DNA from 2 places in the Methylobacterium sp. 13MFTsu3.1M2 genome. Region 1 is predicted to be linked to the other one. Evidence: riboswitches for the same ligand, from Rfam matches in the RefSeq annotation. Region 1 holds a riboswitch; the other holds the start of a gene.
The links. Region 1 has a riboswitch for thiamine pyrophosphate ahead of thiO (glycine oxidase ThiO). Riboswitches for the same ligand answer to the same signal wherever they lie in the genome.

Region 1 (3,439 bases):
TGCGCGTCGATGATCTCGAACCGATAGCCGGGCGCACGCAGCTTCGGCATCGTGAAGTCCGCCGGGATGATCAGCTCATCGTCGGCGTCGATGATCAATGCGTACTGCGCGTGACGCCGCGCGAGTTTCAAGGCCTCGTTCCGGTTGAAGGCGAAATCAACCCAGGGGCGCTCGACCAGGGCACCCGGTATGTCCGCGAGCGCGGCACGGACGACATCCTGGGTTCCATCCGTCGAGCCGGTATCGACGACGATCCAATGATCGATGATCGGACGAACAGAATCGAGGCAACGGCGGATAACGTGGGCCTCGTCCTTCACGATCATAGACAAACAGATCGTCGATCCGCGATTCTTCATACCGAAGCCGTCCCGTCGTGCGCTCACGCGTCGGATGCGCAGTCATGAACGCTCCTAGCATTGCCGGAATGCGCTGACAAAACAAACATATCCTTCTGCAAAATTTGGATTAAATATATGAAACGACATATAATCGGCCAGTTATATATAAATACTCCGGCTCACGGTCTTATGACTGCAAATACCCGCGACCGATAGACTGATCGAGCGGATCAGGAGACACCCGCCATCGGGCTGGCACGAGGCCCGAACGCCGTAGGTCATCGGCGCGGGCGTTGGGCCCGCAGCCGATCCCGTGGTGCAGGCCCGGGGCCCGCCACAGGCGCGCCTCGACCAGACAGATCAGCGTCGATCTCCGGCCGCTTCAGCCCCTGAGCGTCATCGTGCTGCCGGAGATGCCGAAATCGCGCAGACGCCTGAGGAACGACATGCCCAGCAGGCTCGTCGACAGGAGCCCGCGCGGGATCACGACCGCATCGACGTCCCGGACCGTGATCGATCCGATCTGCACGATGGCGATCCGGATCGGCGCCACGCGGACCGTGCCGTTCGCGGTGTTCCAGACGCGGGTGAAATCGGTCGGAGTGATCCGGATCCCGATCCGCGCGGCATCCTCCTCGGAGAACGCGCAGGCGCTCGCTCCCGTATCGACCATCATCGGCAGCGAGCGGCCGTCCAGCAGCGCGTTGACGAAGAAGTGGCCGTTGCGCCCGGCCTGGAGAGCCACGCCGGCGGCGTCGACTGCGGGAACGGGCTCCGGCGGCGGCGTGACGGCGAGGGCCACCGGCGCCGGCCTCATGCCGTCGCGCAGCTTCAAGGCGGCCGTGACACCGAGGAAACCGAGCAGGCAGATCAATAGGATTGCGCGCACGCGAGTCCGCCCGTGACGTGGAGTGCCGGCGACCGGAGACGTTCCGGAATCCCGGTGATGAGATGCTAGACCGGTGAAGGGATGATGCGCGATCGCGGTCGCCGCCGCGGCGCGCGCGCCGATTCCGCTCCGCTTGGTGTCCAGATCGTCACCGGGATCGGCGGATTGTCGCGGGAACGACTGGATGCTCGCGGCGCGGGGTTGACCGGCAGCGGCCGGGGAGCCACATCTGCGTCTGTTCCAGGGAGATCCCCGGCAAGGGGCTGAGAAACCGCTGGCACGTCCGTCAGGACCTGCGGCGCGGAAATCCTTCGAACCTGATCCGGCTCATACCGGCGTAGGGATTGGACCGCGGCCGCCTGAAAGGCAGGCCACAGCTTCTCACCGAAGCGCACGGCCCGATCTCCGCGACGGCAATCCGCGGAGATGATTGTGCCCCTCGACCGACCCGCCTCACCGATCGGCCGCCGCCGCAACCCGGACGGCAGCGTCGCGCCGGCGACCCTTCCGGCGCGGACGGACGTCGCCGTGGTCGGCGGCGGGCTGATCGGGCTGTCGATCGCGTGGCGCCTCGCCCGGGCCGGCCGCGCCGTGACGGTGCTGGAGCGGGACACGATCGGGGCGGGCGCGAGCCTCGCGGCCACCGGCATGCTGGCCCCGGCCGCCGAGCACGAGCCGGGCTCCGATCCGCTGCTCCCTCTCGCCCTGGACTCGCTGCGGCTCTGGCCCGAGTTCCGCGACGCCCTGGAGGCCGAGTCCGGCCGGGCGATCGACTACCGCGCCGACGGCACCCTGGTGCTGGCGGTCGGCCGCGACGAGGTCGAGCGCCTGCGCTTCCGCTACGACCTTCAGCGCCGCTCGGGACTCGAGGCCACGTGGCTGCCGGGCAGCGAGGTGCGGCGCCTGGAGCCGGGCCTGCGCCCCTCCGTCACCGCCGGGATCCATTGTCCGCGCGACCATCAGGTCGATCCTCGCCTAGTCATGGACGCCCTCACCGAGGCCTGCCGCCGCGCCGGAGTGATCCTGGCGGAGCGGACCCCCGTCACCGCCCTGGACTGGTCGGGTGGCCGCGTGACCGGGATCCGCGCCGGCGACCGCGTCGTGTCGGCTGAGACCGTCATCCTCGCCTCCGGCGCCTGGAGTGGGGAGGGCGGCCTGCTGCCCGACGCGCTCGCCCTTCCGGTCCGCCCGCTGAAGGGCCAGTCCCTGGCCCTGCGCACCACCGCCCGGACCGGTACCCTGGCGCGGATGGTCTGGACCGAGCAGGTCCACATGGCCCCGAAGAGCGACGGCCAGCTCGTCGTGGGCGCGACCGTGGAGGATTGTGGCTTCCGTCCCGGCGTCACCGCGGGCGGGCTCTACGCCCTGCTGGAGGGCGCCCGCCGGGTGCTGCCCGGCATCGAGGAGATGGAGGTGGAGGCTGTGTGGAGCGGCTACCGACCGACTTCGGACGACGACGCACCGATCCTCGACGCGATCGCCCCTGGCCTCGTCGCCGCCACCGGGCATCACCGCAACGGCTACCTGCTCGCCCCGGTCACCGCCGACGCGATCGCCGCGCTGGTGCTGCGCGGCGCGCTGCCGGAGGTGGCGCGTCCCTTCACCCGCGCGCGCTTCGGCCAGCCGGAAGCGCTGAGGGCCTCGGCATGAAACTCCTGGTCAACGGTGAGCCGCGCGAGTGCGCGGTCGAGACGGTGGACGCCCTGTTCCGCCTCGAGGCGGAGGAGAGCAGTATCGAGAGTCCGCAGGGTGTCGCCATCGCGCTGAACGGCCGCGTTCTGCGCCGCCGGGACTGGGGCGAGACACCGGTCGCGGAGGGCGACCGGGTCGAGATCGTCCGCGCCATGCAGGGAGGTTGAGCATGGACCAGAGTCACACGCCGCCGCGCCCCGAGGGTGGGGATGACAGCCTGACCATCGCCGGGGTGAGGCTGTCGTCCCGGCTGTTCATCGGCACCGCCGGCTACCCGACGCAGGCGATCATGCGCGACGCCGTCGCGGCGAGCGGCGCCGACGTGGTCACCGCCTCGATCCGCCGGGTCTCGCTGCAGGGCCACGGCTCGGACACGGTCAAGATCCTGAAGGGCAAGCGCTTCCTGCCGAACACCGCCGGCTGCGAGACGGCCCGGGACGCGATCATGACCGCCGAGCTCGCCCGCGAGGCGCTCGACACCAACTGGATCAAGGTCGAGGTGATCGGCGACCGCGAG
Region 2 (3,439 bases), on a different contig from region 1:
ATCCGCCCGGCGAACAGGTAGCCCGCGACGAAGTAGACGTAGCGGGCGCAGAACTCCTCGATCAGGGTCGACTCGCTGCGGATGTCGGCGATCTGCAGCAGGGCGGCGCCGGCGAGGAGCACGCCGCCGGGCACGCGGCGCAGGGCCTTGGTGACCACCGAGAACACCGCCAGCAGGTAGATGAACCAGAGGCTGGAATAGGGCTCGATCAGTGCGTGGGCGAGATGCACCGCGAAGGCCGCGGGACCGGCATCGCCGACGATCTTGCCGTACTTTGCGACCGACTGGATCACCAGCCAGAGGAGGTAGAAATAGGCGAAGTGGACGACCCGGCGGTCGGAGAACAGGCGCCAGTCGCGGTCGATCACCCGTCCCACGAACAGGCCGGAGAGCAGGAAGAAGTCCGGGATCCGGAACGGCTTCGCGAAGGCGACGACCGGGTGGAGGAAGCCCTCGCCGCCCATGGCCTCGCCGGTGCCGATGACCGAATGCATCATGACGACCAGGAGGATGCAGATCCCCTTGGCGATATCGACCCAGGCGAGTCGATCCCCCGTATCCCCGACCCCGGCCATCGTCCGAACCCTCGCGATCGGGGCGATCCTGGACCGGTTCGGGTTGACGGCAAGGAACGGGGCGGCGGCCACCTGCGGATGTGACGAACGCCCGGTAAACGCCGGCCGGGCAGGTGTCAGATCTGGCGGCGCGCCGACTTCCGCTCGCGGGTCATGCGCGTGGCGGCGTGGAAATCGTCGGGCTTGCCGCGGATCCAGACGAGGAAGCGCGCGATCTCCGGATCGGCGCGCAGGGCCTCGACGTCGGCGAGGCGCTTGGCGATCTCCGCCTCGCTGTAGCGGGCGTGGATCGCCGAGTGGCAGATCTGGTGCAGCCGGACCGTGCCGCGATGGGTCCCGCCCTTCAGCTTCGGCGTGAGGTGATGGAGGCTGGAGCGGGCGCGGCGCGGGATCGGGCGCTCGCAGAGGGGGCAGACCGGGTCCGGCGGGCCCGGGACGCCCGGCGCGTCCGGATCCTCGGCGCTCCAGCGCTGCGAGCGCCGTCCGACCACGCGAGCCTCCCTCTCCTACCCCTGCTGGTCCACCGGCTGCGGGCAGGCCGGACCGACGCCCTGTCCGAACAGCGCTTCGGCCTCGCGATCCCGGCTCCCCAGGATGGAGACGTGGTCCCCCGGGATCACGTCGATCCGCGCCCGCGGGCCGGCCGCCTCGGCGAGGTTCCGCGCCAGCTTGGCCGGCACCACCGTGTCGTCGCGGCCCTGCACGATCAGCACGGGCGCCGACCCGTCGCGGATGCGCAGGTCCGAGCGGTACGTGTCGCGCAGGAGCCAGATCGGGGCTAGCGGGACATGCAGCCGCACGGTGTGGGTCATCGAGTCGAACGGCGCCTCCAGGTACAGGCCGATCGTCGGCACCCGTTCGGCGACGGCCACGGCCACGGCGGCCCCGAGGAAGTGTCCGTGGAGGAGGATCGGCGCGTCGGGCGCCCGCGCCCGCGCGGCCTCGACGGCCGCCAGCCCGTCGCGGATCAGCCCATCCTCGCTGGGGCTGCCGGTGGAGCCGGGATAGCCGCGATAGGCCACAGTGAGCACGCCCCAGCCGCGCGCCCGCCAGGGCTCCGCGGCGAAGCGGGCCGCGTGCGGCTCGGGGCGGGATCCGTTGCCGTGGAAGCTCACGACGACGCCGCAGCCCGGCCGCGGAGGCCGCCACAGGCCGTGCAGGGTCTCGCCGTCGGGGGTCGCGACCGTGATCGTCGCAAGGCCCGGCGGGATCGTCCACGGGTTCTGCGGCCCGAAGGCGCCCGGATAGAGGAACCGGCGCTGCCCGAGCGCGAGCGCGGCGCAGGCCAGCCCGCAGAGGAGGAGCGCGGCGAGCAGGAGGCCGGCGATGAGGCGCATTGCGGTGCGATCGCGGTGCGAGAGAACGCGTGCGTTCGGACGAACGGTTTCGGGGATGTGTTTTCTAGGGCGGCCGGTCAGCATTGACAAAGCCGTCCGCGGGCCCGAGTCTGGAACCGTTCCGAGGGGGGCCCTGAAGAGGGCTGAGATTGGGCACGCTGCCCTGACCCTTGAACCTGATCCGGCTCATACCGGCGGAGGGACGGGAACCTGCGGTCGCATCTCGCGCGACCTCATCTCATCTCGGCCATCGCGTGGACCGGACCGCTCCAGCACGAGGAGAGGCCCACGATGAACGCACCCGTTCTCCCGAAGGACGTGAAAGGCAGCCCCGAGACCGTGACCACGGGTCCGGTCACCGGATCGCGCAAGGCGTACGCGAACCCGGCCGGGCGGCCGGACATCCGCGTCCCCTATCGCGAGATCGTCCTCTCCGATCCGAAGGAGGAACCGGTGCGGGTCTACGACCCGTCGGGCCCCTACACCGAGACCGATGCCCGCATCGACCTCAATGCCGGCCTCCCCGGCGTGCGCGAGCCCTGGGTCGCGGCCCGCGGCTACGCGGCCGTCGCGCCGCGCGCGGTGAAGCCCGAGGATAACGGATTCGCGGGCGACAAGCTCGTGGCCCCCTGCCCCGCCGAGCGGACCATCCGCAAGGCGGCCCCGGGCCAGATGGTGACCCAGTACGAGTTCGCCCGCGCGGGGATCATCACCGAGGAGATGATCTACGTCGCCCATCGCGAGAACGTCTGCCGCGAGGCCATGCTCGCGGGCGCCGAGGCCGCGCTCGCGGACGGCCAGAGCTTCGGGGCCTCGGTCCCGCCCTTCATCACCCCGGAATTCGTGCGCGACGAGATCGCCCGCGGCCGGGCGATCATCCCGGCCAACATCAACCACACCGAGCTGGAGCCGATGGCGATCGGCCGGAACTTCCTGGTCAAGATCAACGCCAACATCGGCAACTCCGCCGTGACCTCCTCGGCCGCCGACGAGGTCGAGAAGCTCGTCTGGTCGATCCGCTGGGGCGCCGACACGGTCATGGACCTGTCCACCGGCCGCAACATCCACAACATCCGCTCGTGGATCATCCGCAACAGCCCGGTCCCGATCGGCACGGTGCCGATCTACCAGGCGCTGGAGAAGGTCGGCGGCGACCCGCTCAAGCTCGACTGGGAGGTCTTCAAGGACACGCTGATCGAGCAGGCCGAGCAAGGCATCGACTACTTCACCATCCATGCCGGCGTGCGCCTCGCCCACGTGCCGCTGACCGCGCGGCGCGTCACCGGCATCGTCTCGCGCGGCGGCTCGATCATGGCCCGCTGGTGCCTCGCCGGGCACCGGGAATCGTTCCTCTACGAGCGGTTCGACGAGATCTGCGACATCATGCGGGCCTACGACGTCTCGTTCTCCCTGGGCGACGGCCTGCGCCCGGGCTCGATCGCCGACGCCAACGACGCCGCCCAGTTCGGCGAGCTGGAGACGCTGGGCGAATTGACCAAGGTCGCCTGGGACAAGGGCTGCCAAGTG

Region 2: it holds a riboswitch for thiamine pyrophosphate, as region 1 does, so the genes downstream of both, thiC (phosphomethylpyrimidine synthase ThiC) here and thiO (glycine oxidase ThiO) in region 1, are expected to answer to the same signal.

Annotation. Positions count from the first base shown of each region.
Region 1 is NZ_FOMM01000004.1:217,129-220,567, reverse strand. Features, by position in the region: gene BM314_RS04480 (glycosyltransferase) at 1-326, opposite strand, end outside; gene BM314_RS04475 (retropepsin-like aspartic protease family protein) at 724-1,176, opposite strand; TPP riboswitch at 1,464-1,592, shown strand; gene thiO (glycine oxidase ThiO) at 1,657-2,880, shown strand; gene thiS (sulfur carrier protein ThiS) at 2,877-3,089, shown strand; gene BM314_RS04460 (thiazole synthase) at 3,092-3,439, shown strand, end outside.
Region 2 is NZ_FOMM01000014.1:172,402-175,840, forward strand. Features, by position in the region: gene BM314_RS15680 (acyltransferase family protein) at 1-575, opposite strand, end outside; gene BM314_RS15685 (HNH endonuclease family protein) at 692-1,066, opposite strand; gene BM314_RS15690 (alpha/beta hydrolase) at 1,082-1,912, opposite strand; TPP riboswitch at 2,027-2,132, shown strand; gene thiC (phosphomethylpyrimidine synthase ThiC) at 2,204-3,439, shown strand, end outside.